Regions from separate parts of the Caballeronia sp. INML1 genome, predicted to be linked through region 2. Evidence: riboswitches for the same ligand, from Rfam matches in the RefSeq annotation. Region 2 holds a riboswitch; the other holds the start of a gene.
What was found. A riboswitch is a leader RNA that binds a small molecule or an ion and turns the genes downstream of it on or off. The one in region 2 is predicted to bind cobalamin.

Region 1 (8,069 bases), on a different contig from region 2:
TTGCGCGCGAGTCCGAGCACGACGACGATCGATGCGAACGCGCCCGCGCACGCCGCGATATCGACGCCCCACCACGGCACCGATGCGAGCATCGCGGCAAGCGCGAACGTCGCGGCGCCGCCGGATACGCCGAGCACGTACGGCTCCGCGAGCGGATTGCGCAACAGCACTTGCAGCAGCGCACCCGCCATCGCGAGCAGCGCGCCCGATGCGAAGCCCGCGAGCGCGCGCGGCAGCCGCAAGGTGAGCACGATCTCATCGGCGATATCGGGCATCGCGGCGTGCGAGCGAACGAGCGCGCCGAGCGCACGCGACATGGGCAACGCGACACTGCCCATCGCGAGCGACGCGACGAGCACGATGAACGTCGCCACGGCGAGCGCGATCCAGATCGCGGCCGCGCGGCTCGCGTTCATCGCACGCGCACGCTGGAGACACTCAGGCGCGTTGCTCACGACGGATGCCAGCCGAGCGTGATATAGGCGCCGCGCCGCGGCGTGTTGTACGAGTACGCAAGTTCATAGTCCTTGTCGAACAGGTTGTCGATGCGCGCTGTGACGTACCACGACTTCGAGACGTCATAGCGCGCCGAAAGATTCACGATGCCGTAACCCGCGAGCGTCGAATCGTAATCGTGGCGCTCTCCGCTCATGATCCACTCGCCGCCGACGCGCCAGCGCGCGATCGTGCGATGCACCGTGAGCGTCGCGAAATGCCGCGCGCGCCGCGTCAGATCCTCGTGATTCGTCTCGTCGACGGGATTCTGGAACGTGACGCCCGCGCGCACGTCGGTTGCGCCGACATGTCCCGCCCACGATCCCTCGATGCCCTGCACTTTCGCGCGCCCGACGTTCTGCGCGACATAGTAGAACCCGCCGTCGGAAACATAGTCGATCAGATTCGAATAGCGCGTCTGGAACAGCGTCACGCGCATCACGCCGAGCGCATTCGATGCGTACTGCAACGCCGCCTCGACCGAATGGCTGCGCTCCGGCTGGATCGACGGATTGCCGCTGAACGGATAGTAGAGGTCGTCGAAGCTCGGCGCGCGAAACGAAGCCGCATAGCTCGCGCTCGCCTTCCAGTGCGCATCGAAGTGATATGCGTAGCCCAGATAGTAGCTGTTCGCGCCGCCGAAATCGGAATACTGATCGTGCCGCAGATTCGCCTGCAAATCGTTCGCGCCGATGTGCCCCACGTAGCCCGCGAACACCGAATTCACGTGACGATCGGGCGCCGTGAACTGGTCGGAATCGAGCGTCTGATCGAGATGCTCGTAACCGGACAACAGCGTGTGCGCATCGGTGATCCTGAAATCGTTCTGCCACGTGTATTGCCGATTCTCCGAGTCGAAGCGGCTCGTATAGACGCCGTTCTGCTCGATATTCGCGCGATCCTGCCCCTGCGCGACCGTGAAGTGCGTGGTCCAGTTGTCGGTGATCCTGCCATTCGCGAACACCGACGCCGAACGCACGCGATCGTGCGCTTCGTTGATGTCGGATGGCTGGCCGTAGGCATCGTCGAAACTGTCGATGCCGTTCGATTGCATGAAGCGCACGCCCGCATCCCACTTGTCGCTGAACCGGTGGCGCAGCGTCGCCGCGACGCTCTCGTTCAGATAGCCGTTCGCGTTAGGATTCGCGCCGGGCGCGATCGCCGGATCGATCGACGAGAATCCATCGGTCTTTTCGCGTGACACGTTCAGGCTGAAGGTCGTGCGGCCGTCCTTGTCGAGCGCGCCGTTCACGCCCGCCGATTGACGCTGCGTGTGATAGCTGCCGTACTCGGCCTCGAAAGCGAAGCGCGGCGGATGCGGCTCGCCTTCCCTGGTGAAGATCTGCACGACCCCGCCAATCGCATTCGAGCCGTACAACGCCGATACATTGCCGTTCACGACCTCGACGCGCCCGATCTCATCGAGCATCAATTGCGATAGCTGCGCCGCGCCGAGCGACACCGATTCGACGCGCACGCCATCGATCAGAACGAGCGATTGCGACGACGCCGCGCCGCGTATGTAGACGCCCGAATTCGCGCCCGGTCCGCCGTTGCGCGTGACCTGCACGCCGGGCGCGAGCGCGACGAGGCCGAGCGCATCGTCGGCGTTGGCATCGGCGATGTCCTGTTCATCGAACGCCGATGTCTGCGGGATCGATTCGGCGAGCGGCTGCGGCGCGCGCGTCGCGGTGACGACGACTGGGGCAAGCGTTTGCGAGGCGCCGTCGGCGGCGTGCGCCGCGCCGGGGAGCGCCGAGCCGAAGACCGCTGCAACGAGCGCGACATGACGAGTGGGGCCGTTCTTGAGCGCGGCCTGTGGCAATACCATGAGTGAAGTTCCGTTTCGCATGAGCGCGACCCCGCTCCCCGCGAGGACGATGCGCGACGAACGCACTTGCGCATTGAGCGCCGATGCGTCGAACTCTGGCCGGTATCCGGGCTGACGACGGATCGTCTCGCCTTCCCGCGCATCGTGCGCAGTGGCGTCGACACGTTTCTTGCAGTGGATTCGAATAACAAACCCGGTGTGATGAAAATCCACACGTTTGCGCTGCAAAAACGCGCATGAGACGACTTGCAACTTGCGTTGCGGTCGCTTACCGTTGCGGGGGCAGCACAGGTTGGCTCATCCCGGGTGGGTCCCGGTCGGACTTCGGAGACTTCGCTCCCTGTTTCCCGTTTGACTGCATCCGCGAGATCCGCGAATGCGAGCACCAAAAAGTGCGGCAAGTGTAGGAGCGCGGGTTGGGGCCGTCAAGAAAACGGCACGGACAGAGTAGCGCGGCACATGACGAATCGAACGAGAATCGGCCGGCCTGTCCCCACGAGCGATGACCAGCGCTCGCCTTTTCTGCACACGAATGCATGGCGACATGCGCTTGATTCGAAGGATTAAGCGCGAGATCGCATGCTGTTACGTCTCGAAACGAGACAATTATCGGAAGCTCCGTTGAACCGCGCTAAAATGCGAGGTCTTTAGAGGACGCAGCACATGCTCAACGAACTCGAATCACTGTCAGGAAATATCGGCCGGCTGATCCAGATCAGCGAGCGCCACAATCAGGCGCGTCAGGCGCTGCAAGAACAACTCGAACAACTGCGCGCCGACTATGCGAACGTGCAGGCCGAACTTGCGCAAGTGCGTGAAGAGCGCGATACGCTGCAATCCGAACGCGACTCGCTCTCCGCGAAAATCGACGACGCGCAAGTACGCCTCAACGCCATTCTCGAAAAGCTGCCCCGCGCGAAGTCCGCGCAACATGCCGAATCCGACAATCAACTCGATCTCCTCGACGCCGATTCCCGGGAAGCACAGGAAGCGGAATTGCACGGCGAGCATCATCAAGGAGAGAAGGCATGACGACCACGCAGATCGAAGTATCCATTCTCGGGCAGCCGTATCGCCTCGCGTGCTCGCCGGAAACGGAAGGCGCATTGCGCGAAGCCGTCGCGCGCGTCGATGCCGAGATGAACAAGGTGCGTAATGCGAGCAGCGTGCGCGGCACGGATCGCATCGCGGTGATGGCAGCGCTTTCGCTGGCGTCGGAATTGCTTAAGCTGCAGGACAGCGTGCGTCACGGCGAGGCCTTCCCCGCCGAGGAAATCCGCCGCACGATGCATTCGATGAACGAACAACTGGGCGCGGTCATTGCGCAGTATGAAGCGCAGTGAGACGTCTGCGCGCTGAGTCAATCAGCACGCAATATCAATCGAAAAAAGAAACTGCCGATTTGCTCCCGAGAGGCTGCATAAGGCAAACGATTGGTGTAGAGTGACGGTTCCCTGCCTGGTTCGCCAAGGTCATATATTCCTTGAACCAATGCTACATTGGCACGGTTGCGGAACCTTGCAGCACGGGCGCGCGCGTCGCTAGTCCGATGTACCCGAAGTGTTGCTTACCGCGACCAATCTTGAACCCAGGTTCAGGATGCCGGCCTAGCGGCCGTGGCGGGGACCCATTCAAGAAACGGCATCGGTTTTTCCGATGCCGTTTTCATTTGCATCGACGATTTCCGCATAGCGAACCATCATGCGCTACTGGCTGATGAAGTCCGAACCGGACGAAGCGAGCATCGATCACCTCGCGCACGCGCCGAATAAAACCTTGCCGTGGACGGGCGTGCGCAACTATCAGGCGCGCAACTTCATGCGCGATCAGATGCAGCTCGGCGACGGTGTGCTTTTCTATCATTCGAGTTGTCCGGAGCCTGGCATCGCGGGCATCGCGAAAGTGTGCTCGACGGCGTATCCCGATCCCACTCAGTTCGATCCGAAGAGCGATTACTACGATCCCAAGTCCACGCAGGAAACGCCGCGCTGGATGCTCGTCGATGTCGAGTTCGTGAAGAAGACGCCGCTCATTTCTCTCGCCACGTTGCGCGAGCATGAGGCGCTCGCGGACATGCAGGTGCTCGCGCGCGGCAATCGCCTGTCGATCACGCCGGTAACAGAAGCGCAGTGGCGATTTATTACCGAACAACTCGTCTAACAAGGAACTTACGACACGAAGGCCGCGCCTAAATCCCGTCGCGAATCACGCGATATCCCGCGTTCGGAGTCCTTCGATGATCAACAAGAAAACCGCTGCCGCGCTCGCGCTCCTCGCGATGTCGGGCGCAGCGTTCACGCTTTCCCAAACGGCCGCCGCGCAAACGGTCATCACGCAGCCGCAGCCTTCAGGCGTGCTTTCTCTTTCGGCACAGGCAAGCGCGCAAGTGCCGCAGGATGTCGTCAACATCACGCTCTTCTACGAGCAGGAAGCGGCCGATCCCTCGTCTCTCACCAGTACGCTCAATCAGCGCGCCGAGGCCGCCTTGCGCGAAGCGAGGGGCGTCGACGGCGTGACCGCGAAGAGCGGCTCATTCACCGTGTATCCGGCAACGGACCGTGACGGCAAGATCTCCGCATGGCGAGGCCGCACGGAAGTCGTGCTCGAATCGCATGACTTCGCGGCGGCGTCGAAGCTCGCGGGCAAGATGAGCTCGTCGATGCAGGTAGGCAGCGTCGCGTTCTCGCTGTCGCCCGAGGCGCAGCGCGCGGCCGAGCAGAAGCTCGTCACGCAAGCCATCGATTCGTTCCGCAAGCAGGCGCAAGCCGCCGCGCAAGGGTTCGGCTACAGCAATTACACGATTCGGGAAGTGAACGTCGGACATAGCGGCGTTCAGCCGCGCCCGGTCATGATGATGCAATCGCGCGCGATGAGCGCCGATGCGAAGATGGCCGCCCCCATCGCGATGGAAGCCGGCACGACGACAGTGACCGTCGACGTCTCCGGTTCGGTGCAGATGGGGCGTTGAACGATGCGGGGCGTGCTGCCCCGCAAAGCTCAGGCTTTCGCGGATTCGGGCGGCAGGCGCAGATTGCGCTTGTACGCCCACACCATCACCAGCACGCCCACGATGATCATCGGCAGCGAGAGCCATTGGCCCATCGAGAGGCCGAGCGCGAGAAGGCCGAGATAGTCGTCCGGCTCACGCGCGAATTCCACAGTGAAGCGCGCCAGTCCATAACCGATCAGAAACAGCGCGGAGATCGCGCCGACGGGACGCTGCTTGCGCGAAAACGTCCAGATCACGATGAACAGCACGAGTCCTTCGAGCGCGATCTCGTACAGTTGCGACGGATGACGCGGCAGCATGTGATAGCGCTGGAAGATTTCCGTGAGATGGTATTGCGCGTCGAGTTGCGGATTCTTCGCAAGCCAGATCGCGTCGTCGTTCGTCGAGCTCTGGAAGAGCATCGCCCACGGCGCGTTCGGGCTCGTCACGCGGCCCCACAACTCGCCATTGATGAAGTTGCCGAGACGCCCCGCCGCAAGACCGAGCGGCACCATCGGCGCGACGAAATCCGTTACCTGCAGCCAGGTGCGCTTGCGGTGATACGCGAACAGCACCATCGCGAGCGTCACGCCGAGAAAGCCGCCGTGAAACGACATCCCGCCTTCCCACACCTTGAAGATGTCGAGCGGATGCGCCGCGTAATAGCTCGCCTTGTAGAAGATCACGTAGCCGATGCGCCCGCCGAGGATCGTGCCGAGGACGCCATAAAACAGCATGTCGTCGATGTCCTTGGCGGTCCAGCCCTGCGCCGCCACGTAAGGCAGGCGCAGACGCAGCCGGCCGATGACGATGGCCGATATGAACGCCACCAGATACATAAGGCCGTACCAGCGCACGGCGAGCGGTCCGAGATGAATCGCGACGGGATCGAAATTGGGATGTATGAGCATTCTGATGTGGGAGCTTGAGCGAACTACAAGGGCGAATCATACCGAACCCGCAGTTTCGGCCCGCGAACGAACGATCTCGATGAACCCCGCGAGCACCGGGCTCACTTCAGCCGCGCGCCAGACGAGGCCGGTTTCGACGAGCATCGCCGACGCGTTCAGCGGGCGCAGAGGACGATACACGACACCCGTGCGCCGCAGATGACGCAGCGAATGCGGCACGAGCGCCACGCCCATGCCGGCGGACACGAGGCTCACGATGGTCTGCATCTGGATCGCCTCCTGGCCGATGCGCGGCGTGAGGCCGGCCGCGCCGTAGCAGCCCATGATGATGTCATACAAACCCGGCGCGAGACGCCTCGGAAAGACGACGAGCGGCGCGGCGGCGAGATCGTGCAGATCGACGGGCGTATCGGCCCATTCGTCGGCGCCCTGCCCCAGGTCCTGCGCAGCATCGGCGGACATCGCAATGACGAGCGGCTCGCGCGCTACGGACACATACGAGAGCGACGTGGCATGGCGCGGCGGCAGCGGCGGAATTACCAGGCCCGCGTCGATGCGCCCGGCGACGAGTTCCTCGATCTGCACGTCGCTCGTCGCCTCGGTGAGTTGCAGCCGCACGCCGGGATAGCGCGCGCCGAACTCGCGCAGCAGCGCCGGCAAAAGGCCGTAATCGGCGGTGGAGACGAACGCGAGTGACAGCACGCCCGCCTCGCCGCGCGCGAGCGATTGCGCGAGCGGACGCAGCGCATCGGCGCTTGCAAGCAGGCGGCGGACTTCCGGCAGCAGGTCCTTGCCGACGGGCGTCAGCTCCACGGTCCGTTTCGTGCGCACGAAAAGCGCGACGCCGAGCGCGTCTTCCAGCGCGCGGATCGCCTGCGAGAGCGGCGGCTGCGTCATCGCGAGACGCGCGGCGGCGCGACCGAAGTGCATCTCTTCGGCGACCGTTACGAAGTAGCGCAACAGACGCAGTTCGATGGGCGGGTTTCTCTGCTCCATTGATATTCTTTGCGACCTAATAAGCCCTGAATAATATATTGGACAGACACATCGCAGGGGTTGCATGCTTGCTGCACTAGAGCAAAAACGTCCCCTCACGGAGCACATCATGGCCTTCAATCGTCGCTCGAAGCACATCACCCAGGGCGTCGCGCGTTCGCCCAATCGTTCGATGTATTACGCGCTCGGCTACAAGGAAGAAGACTTCGACAAGCCGATGATCGGCGTCGCGAACGGGCACTCGACCATCACGCCGTGCAACGCGGGCCTGCAGCGCCTCGCGGATGCCGCCGTCGAATCGATCAAAAAGTCGGATGCGAACCCGCAGATTTTCGGCACGCCGACGATCTCCGACGGCATGTCGATGGGCACCGAAGGCATGAAGTACTCGCTCGTGTCGCGCGAGGTGATCGCGGACTGCGTCGAAACCGCGGTGCAGGGCCAGTGGATGGACGGCGTCGTCGTGATCGGCGGTTGCGACAAGAACATGCCGGGCGGCATGATCGGCATGGCGCGCATGAACGTGCCGTCGATCTACGTGTACGGTGGCACGATCCGCCCCGGCAACTGGAAGGGCAAGGATCTTACGATCGTGTCGTCGTTCGAGGCGGTCGGCGAATTCACGGCGGGCCGCATGTCGGAAGAGGACTTCAAGGGCGTCGAAAAAAACGCGTGCCCGACGACCGGCTCGTGCGGCGGAATGTACACGGCGAACACGATGAGCTCGTCGTTCGAGGCGCTCGGCATGTCGCTGATGTACTCGTCAACGATGGCGAATCCCGACCAGGAGAAGGTCGACTCAGCCGCGGAATCGGCGCGCGTGCTCGTCGAGGCGGTGAAGAAGGAT
Region 2 (8,069 bases):
GGCTACAAGGGCGCATCCGAACTCGCCGCAACCGTCGATTATCTTTTCGGCTACGACGCCACCGCGCGCGTCGTGTCGGATCATCAATACGCGCTCGTCACCGACGCCTATGTGAACGACGCCGACACGCGCGACTTCATCACGCGACACAATCCGCACGCGCTGCAATCGATCTGCGAGCGCCTGCTCGAAGCGATGCAACGCGGCCTGTGGCAGGAACCCGCCGGCTACCGCGAGCAGATAGAACGGCATCTGCTCGATGTCGAACAAAGCATCGAGGGCCGACACAATTGAACCCGCTCACTTTTCCCTTCACCGCGTTAGTCGCACAAGCGCCCTTGCAGCAAGCGCTTTTGCTTGCGGCAGTCGATCCCTCGATCGGCGGCGTGCTCGTCAGCGGGCCGCGCGGCACGGCAAAATCCACGGCGGCGCGCGCACTCGCGGAACTGTTGCCCGAGGGAAAGCTCGTGACCTTGCCGCTCGGCGCAAGCGAAGAGCAGTTGATCGGCACGCTCGACATTCAAAGCGCATTGCGTGACGGCGGCGTGAAGTTTTCGCCCGGCCTGCTCGCGAAGGCGCATCTCGGCGTGCTGTATGTCGATGAAGTGAATCTTCTGCCGAATCCGCTCGTCGATCAGTTGCTCGATGTCGCGGCGAGCGGCGTCAACATCGTCGAACGCGATGGCATTTCGCACCGGCATGACGCGCGCTTCGTGCTGATCGGCACGATGAATCCGGAAGAGGGCGAGTTGCGCCCGCAACTGCTGGATCGTTTTGGTCTGGCTGTGGAGATGAGCAATTGCTTCGATGCGCTCGTGCGGCAGCGCATCGTCAAGTCGCGGCTTGCATTCGATACCGATCCCGATGCGTTTCGCGCGCGGCACGCGACCGAACAGGCGTCGCTGGCCGAGCGCATTCATGCGGCGCGCGCGGCGCTCACGCAATTCGATTTCGACGATGCGGTTCATGCGCGCGTGAGCGAGCTTTGCATCGAGGCGCATGTGGACGGCTTGCGTGCGGACATCGTGATGCTGCGCGCGGCGCGGGCGCTGGCCGCGTTGGAGAATGCAGCGAACGTGGCCGTAACGCATGTCGAGCGTGTCGCCGATGCGGTGTTGAAGCATCGCCGGCGAGAAGCCGGATCGCCTTCACGCGAACCGGCCGGACGTGAACCCGCGCCGCGGGATGCGAGCGCGGCGGAATCCGACTGGGGCTACATGCCGCCGGAGCCGGCCGGAACCGCGAAGGTCAAGGAAGTGAGGTCGCTCGCCGCAAAAAAAGCCTGATCCATCGAAGGCGAGACGCGGATGCCCTCGACGCAGGGCGTCGCCCTCGATGGAACGAATCGCGCACGAAAGGCCGCTACGCTGGGCGCGAGGGTGACGCGAGCGCGTCGATCGACTGGCTGTCCACGTTGCGCGCGAAGCGGTCGATGCGTTTCGAGGCGCGGCATCTTCGCTATCGACGCACGCAGGGCGAGGGCGCGGTGCTGCATTGCTTTCTCCTCGATTGCTCCGGCTCGATGCTCGCGGGCGAGCGGCTTGCGCGCGCGAAAGGCATGCTCGTTGCGTTGTTCGATCGGGCCTATCGCGAGCGCGCGAAGATCGCGCTCGTGTGCTTCGGCGGCGGGCGTGCCGAAGTGCGTCGGCAGCCGGGCGTGGCGCATTGGTTCAATGAACGCTGGGTCGCGCCGATCGGCGGCGGTGGCGGCACGCCGCTTACGCTCGGGTTGGCGAGCGCCGCCACGGTGCTCGAACGCGCGGCAAGACAAAGACCGTCGCAACGGCGCTGGTTGTGGGTGCTGACCGACGGGCGCACGAATGAAAAGCCGCAGGCGCCGGCGTCGGCGGATGAGATCGTCGTCGTCGATTTCGAAGAGGGTTCGATTCCAGCCGGACGCGGCAAGGCACTCGCGCATGACTGGGGCGCACGATACATCACCGCCGATGCGCTGAGCGAAGGCGATGATTACTCATACCATCGCGGCGTATAGACCCAATCACCGACTACACGCGTGGTCGATGAACCGACGATCACCATCGTCCGCATATCGACGAGTTCGCTTTTCAGTTCGCCAAGCGTGACGACGCGCAACGCTTCAGCCGGGCGTCCGATGTCTCTTCCCAGCACGACGGGCGTGTGCGGATCGCGATAACGCTTCACGATGCCGATCGCACGATCGAATTGCCACGGCCGCGCTTTCGACAGCGGGTTATAGAACGCCATCACGAGATCGGCTTCGCCCGCATGCGCGATGCGTTTCTCGATCACGCTCCACGGCTTCAGGTTATCCGACAGCGACAGCACGCAGAAATCGTGGCCCAGCGGCGCGCCTGCACGCGCGGCGGTCGCGAGCGATGCCGACACGCCCGGCACGATGGCGAGTTTCACCGCGCTCCATTCGGGATGCGCCGCGTGGCCTTCGTCCAGTGCTTCGAGCACGGCGGCGGCCATCGCGAAGACGCCCGGATCGCCCGATGACACCACGACCACGCGCCGTCCCTCGCTCGCCAGTTCGAAGGCGTGACGCGCGCGTTGCAGTTCCTCGCGGTTGTCGGTCATGTGCACGCGCTGATCGTCACGGAAAGGACCAGCCATGCGCACATAGGTTTCGTAGCCGAGCACGTCTTGCGCTGCGACGAGCGCGGCGCGTGCGGCCGGCGTCATCAGTTCCGCGCTGCCGGGGCCGAGTCCGATCACGGTCAGCGTGCCGCGCGCACGCCCGATCGATTGCGCGTCGATGGGCGCATCGCTTACGTGCAATGCGATGCGCGGCGCATCGCCGGCGTCGAATGGCGCGGCATCGCAAAAGCGCAGGGGCACATTCAAGGCATGCGCGGCGTCTTCCAGTGATCGCGTCGTCATGTAACGCACAGGCGCTGCCAGGGCCGCGAGCGCAAGCGGCGATAGTCCCTGCGCGCGCATGACCGCACGCATGCGTTCAGCGACATCGTCATCGGGCGATACATGCCCGATCCACGCGAGCACGCAACGCGGATGGATCACGAGATTGTCATCATCGTGCGCAGCGAAGGGCGTGATGCGCACGGCAAAACGCGCATGGTCGGCGCGGGGCAGGTCGGCATCGTCGAGCCAGGGCGCGTGGCCTTCGATGCGCGTGGCGTCGCCCGCGAGCAGACCGGACACGAAGCGCTTGCCTTGCTCGATATCCGCGAGGGCGTAACCTTCGGGCGGCGCGAGCAGACATTGACCGAAGCGCAGTTCGCCGCTCGTCGTGATCGCGGGCGCGACACCGAGCGCAGTGCCGATTTCGCGCGCCAGCACGTTCACGCCGCTCATGCCGCCGAGCAGCGGGACGACCGCGCTGCCATCCTGTGCAACGGCGAGCACGGGTGGTTCGGCGCCCTTGTCGGCAAGAGATGACGCGAGCGCGCGAATCACGATGCCCGCCGAGCACAGCGCGACGACCGGCGTGCCCGATGCATACAGCGCGCGCACGTGCGCCCCGAAGTCGTCATACGCGATGTCCGCGTTCACGCGGCGGGCGAGGCCATGCACGCGCGATTGCTGGAATTTCGCCTGAATGCGCCGCGCCGTGTCGAGCGCCCCCGCACCGAGCACGACGATCGCCATCGGCATGGAAGAGCTCACGCGCGCCATTTCTTCCCCGGCACGACGAGCAGCGAGAAATACGGCGACGCCATCGGATCGACTTCATCGAGCGGCACGATGCGTTGATTGGCCATCGTCGCGCGCTCGACGTATAGCGCGCGTTCATCGAGTCCGAGCTCGCTGAGAACGCGCCGCACCTTCTCGAAGTTGCGGCCGAGCTTCATGATGACGGCCGCGTCCGCCGCTTCGAGACGGCGCTTCAGATCGTCTTCCGGCAACACGCCCGACAGCACCGAGAGACTCTGGTTGCGATACACGAGCGGCACGCCCAGCACCGCGACGCCGCCGAGCATCGAGCATACGCCGGGCACCACATGCGCATCGAAGCGTCCGGCGAGACGGTCGTGCAGATACATGTACGAGCCGTAGAAGAACGGATCGCCTTCGCAGATCACCGCGACATCGCGCCCGGCTTCGAGATGACCGGAGATCGTGAGCGCGGCTTCGTCGTAGAACGCGCTGATGATCGTCTCGTAGCAGAGCGGCGGTTCGAGCGCCTCGGTCGTCACCGGATAGACGAGCGGCAGCCGCGTCTGCGTATCGTCGAGATGCGATTCGATGATGCCGAACGCATTGCCCTTCTTGCCCTTCGCGACGAAATAAGCGACTACGGGAGCTGACTTGAGCAAGCGCAGCGCCTTCAGCGTGATCAGCTCGGGATCGCCCGGGCCGACGCCCAATCCAAAGAGATGCCCGCGCATCATTCGGCCTCCGAAGCAAGTGCGTTCGCCGCCGCTGCCGCCATCGCGCTGCCGCCGCGGCGGCCGAGCAGGGCGACGAAGGGCACGCCGCGGCTATCGGCGGCGAGCATCGCCTTGGATTCCGCCGCGCCGATGAAACCGACCGGAAAGCCCAGGATGAGCGCGGGTTTCGGTGCGCCGGCATCGAGCATGTCGAGCAGATGAAAGAGCGCGGTGGGCGCATTGCCGATCGCCACGATCGCGCCTTCGAGATGCGGCCGCCACAACTCGAGCGCGGCGGCCGAGCGCGTGTTGTTCATCGCGCGGGCGCGTTCGGGAACCGATGGATCGCTCAACGTGCAGACGACACGGTTATCGGCGGGAAGCCGCGCGCGCGTGATGCCTTCGGCGACCATGCGCGCATCGCACAGGATCGGCGCGCCGGTTGCGAGCGCGCGTCGGCCGGCGATGCCCGCACCGCAAGAGAAGCGCAGATCGCTCACGATATCGACCATGCCGCACGCATGGATCAGGCGCACCGCGAGCTTTTCAAGATCGGCGGGAATGGCGGCGAGGTCGGCTTCGGCGCGGATCGTCGCAAAGGACTGGCGATAAATCTCCGCTCCGTCGCGGATGTAGTCAGGCATCGGCATGGCTCCGGGCGAGCCGTCCGGCCGCCTCTTCGATGGTCAGATCGTGCGCAACGGTTCGTGCGCCGCGATGTAGGTCATAGCGCCCCGGCGCGACTGCATAGAGCGTCACCGGGACCGGATGCGCCGCCGCGCACGAACGCTCGCAGCCGCTCAGATGCACTTCGCCTTCATCCGAAGGCAGAAGCGAAGCGAGGCGATGCGCGTCCGCTTTGGTGTCGGCGCGGCTTTTCGCGCAGCCTTCGGAGCCCGCGCACGCGATGAGGCGCGCGAGCGGTTCGCGCGGGTCGATCGCAAGGCCGAGCGCGTGAAGGCGCTGCAGTACGTCATGCGCGTCATGCGCAGCGATGCCGGGTATCAGCACGCTTTGCCACGGCGTCATCGTCAGGCGGCCTTCGGCTTGCGTGTCGGCGATATCGGCGAGGGCTTCGAGCGTGGTCGCGTCGAGGCGTCCGAGGGGTGTTTGCGCGCCTGCGTACCACGTCGCGCGAAACGGCTCCGCGTGGGCGCCGAGGCGCAGCGATGCATCGGCGGGTCCGCGTCGCCAGTTCTGAACGGCTGCATCGACATCGAATGCTTCGAGAAAGCGCGCGACGCCGATACGCGCGAGCAGATCGCGCATACGATGCTCTTCTGGCGTGGCCAGCGCGAGAAACCTGCGCAGCACGCCCGACACGAACGTCACCACATCGCTGCGATGAATCGCGCCGGACGGACGCTGCCGCATCGTGCCCGCGAAGCCGAACGCGAAGCGCGCGCCATCGTCGATTGCGCAAAGCCACAGGTCGTGTGGATGATCGAGCATCGCGAGGCGCTCGCCGGCATCGAGTTGCAGCGCGAACTTGGGCGAGAGCGCATGAAGCGATGCGTCGGCCTGCATCGCGTCGATGATCCGATCGGCGAGCGCGCGCGTGTCGTCGCTCGCGAGCGGACTGAGCATCACGTTGCGGATGTCGTCGGCGCCGGCCGTCGAGGGGCCGAGGCCCGCCTCGAGCGCAATGTCGATCAGCGCGGCGTGGGCGTCGTCGCGGATGCCGCGCAACTGCAGATTCGCGCGATTGGTCACCTCGATCACGCCGGAGCCGCATTCGCGCGCCGCCCGCGCAACGGCCCGCGCCGCGTGCGCGCTCGACACGCCGCCCGCCAGTCGCAGGCGCGCGAGGCCGCCGTCCCGCGCGGGCACGATGCGCATCAGGCCCGGGCACGCAAAAGCGCGCGGCGCGGTCGTGAGCGATGAGCGGTCGAATGAAGTCAAAAGCGTGACCCGTTGGGCTTCGCGCGTCATGAGCGAACCGGTACACCCCGCCCGGTCGGCGTCGCGCGAATGCGGTGAGTCGGCAGGTCTCTTGGCTGGCAGGTCTTCATTCGCGCCGGCCTTCCCGGTAGAAACCAGTGGCAGTGGAGCGCGGACTCGCTGCGTACAATTGCGGGGGCAGCCACAGTTTTCTGTGTTCCCTCTTAGGCCCTGGGTCTCTTCGACTCCGGGCACCGACGGACCTGTATTATGCCCGCTTTTATCGACCATCCAGGCGCTTCAGGGCCGCCGCCCGAAGCGCATTCCAAATCGCATGAAGGAGGCCGCGCATGTCGAACTGGCTGACCGTGGTAGGGATCGGCGAAGATGGCTGGCACGGCCTGTCCCGCGTCGCGCGCCGCGCGCTGCTCGACGCCCAGTCGATTCACGGCGGCGAGCGCCATCTCGCGTTGCTGCCGGCGCGCATTGCCGCGAGCCGTGTGCCGTGGCCTAAACCCTTTTCACTCGACGCCGTGCTCGCCGGACGCGGCGACGGCAAGACCCGCATATGCGTGCTCGCGAGCGGCGATCCGATGTGCTTTGGCGTCGGCGCGACGCTCGCGCGTGAAGTCGCCAACGGCGAAATGCGCGTCATTCCCGCGCCGTCGTCGCTGTCGTTCGCGGCGGCGCGTTTGCACTGGGCGCTGCAGGATGCCGTGTGCGTATCGCTTGTCGGGCGGCCGGTCGCGTCGCTGCTCGCGAGCCTGCATCGCGGCGTGCGTCTGCTCGTGCTGAGCGCCGACGGCGCGACGCCCGCCGCCGTGGCCGCGCTCCTGACCGCGCATGGCTTCGGCGCGAGCCGCATGACCGTCTTCGAGCATCTGGGCGGGGACGAGGAGCGCCGCATCGACGAACGTGCCGACGACTGGCGCGAGCCCCTCGTCGCCGCGCTCAATCTCGTCGCGATCGAATGCCGCACGCACGCCGGGCACGCGGGTCCGCCGCTCACGCCGGGCCTGCCCGACGACGCTTATCGTCACGACGGCCAGCTCACGAAGCGCGACGTGCGTGCCGTGACGCTCGCGCGCCTCGCGCCGCAACCGGGCGAACTCTTGTGGGATGTCGGCGCGGGTTGCGGCTCGATCGGTATCGAATGGATGCGCGCGCATGGCGCGTGCCGCGCGATTGCGATCGAAGCGAACGAAAGCCGGCAGCGTCTCATCGAGCACAACCGCGACGCGCTCGGCGTGCCCGCGCTGCAGCTCGTGAAGGGCGAGGCGCCCGACGCGCTCGACGGCCTGCCCGCGCCTGACGCCGTATTCATCGGCGGGGGATTGACGGTGCCGGGCGTGCTCGATGCGTGCTGGGCGCGCCTGCGTCAGGGCGGGCGGCTCGTCGCCAATGCAGTGACGCTGCAAAGCGAGGCGGCGCTCGTCGAATGGCGCGGGCGGCATGGCGGCGAGCTGACGCGCATCGGTGTCGCGCAGGCGGAGCCGCTCGGCAGCTTCGATACGTGGCGTCAGGCGCTGCCGATCACGCTGTTGCATGCGAGCAAGCCGTGACGAGTCATGCGTAAGGAAATGCCGGGAAACTCGAAGCGCGTGCTGCTGCTCGGCGGCACCGGCGACGCGCTCGCCATCGCGCGCGAACTGCCCGCCGCGCATGTCTACAGTCTCGCGGGCCTCGGGCGCGTGCCGGGCGACCTGACGTGCACGGTGCGCGTCGGCGGCTTCGGCGGCATCGACGGACTTGCCCGCTATCTGCGCGCGGAGAACATCGCGCTCGTCGTCGATGCGACGCATCCGTATGCCGCGCAGATGAGCCGTCACGCGCACGCCGCCTGTGCGCTCGCGGACGTGCCGCTCTGGGCGG

Region 1: linked by a shared signal. The riboswitch ahead of NCR38_RS03160 (TonB-dependent receptor domain-containing protein) and the one ahead of cobG (precorrin-3B synthase) in region 2 are both predicted to bind cobalamin.

What each region holds. Positions count from the first base shown of each region.
Region 1 is NZ_JALQDT010000008.1:6,810-14,878, reverse strand. It holds gene NCR38_RS03165 (iron ABC transporter permease) at 1-416, opposite strand, end outside; gene NCR38_RS03160 (TonB-dependent receptor domain-containing protein) at 452-2,326, opposite strand; cobalamin riboswitch at 2,406-2,731, opposite strand; gene NCR38_RS03155 (hypothetical protein) at 2,990-3,358, shown strand; gene NCR38_RS03150 (cell division protein ZapA) at 3,355-3,669, shown strand; RNA gene ssrS (6S RNA) at 3,775-3,956, shown strand; gene NCR38_RS03140 (EVE domain-containing protein) at 4,028-4,486, shown strand; gene NCR38_RS03135 (SIMPL domain-containing protein) at 4,563-5,294, shown strand; gene lgt (prolipoprotein diacylglyceryl transferase) at 5,324-6,226, opposite strand; gene NCR38_RS03125 (LysR family transcriptional regulator) at 6,263-7,222, opposite strand; gene ilvD (dihydroxy-acid dehydratase) at 7,332-8,069, shown strand, end outside.
Region 2 is NZ_JALQDT010000051.1:398,833-406,901, reverse strand. It holds gene cobN (cobaltochelatase subunit CobN) at 1-294, shown strand, start outside; gene NCR38_RS18035 (ATP-binding protein) at 291-1,286, shown strand; gene NCR38_RS18030 (VWA domain-containing protein) at 1,433-1,993, shown strand; gene cobJ (precorrin-3B C(17)-methyltransferase) at 1,969-3,621, opposite strand; gene NCR38_RS18020 (precorrin-2 C(20)-methyltransferase) at 3,609-4,337, opposite strand; gene NCR38_RS18015 (precorrin-8X methylmutase) at 4,334-4,960, opposite strand; gene cobG (precorrin-3B synthase) at 4,953-6,248, opposite strand; cobalamin riboswitch at 6,282-6,471, opposite strand; gene NCR38_RS18005 (bifunctional cobalt-precorrin-7 (C(5))-methyltransferase/cobalt-precorrin-6B (C(15))-methyltransferase) at 6,548-7,759, shown strand; gene NCR38_RS18000 (cobalt-precorrin-6A reductase) at 7,778-8,069, shown strand, end outside.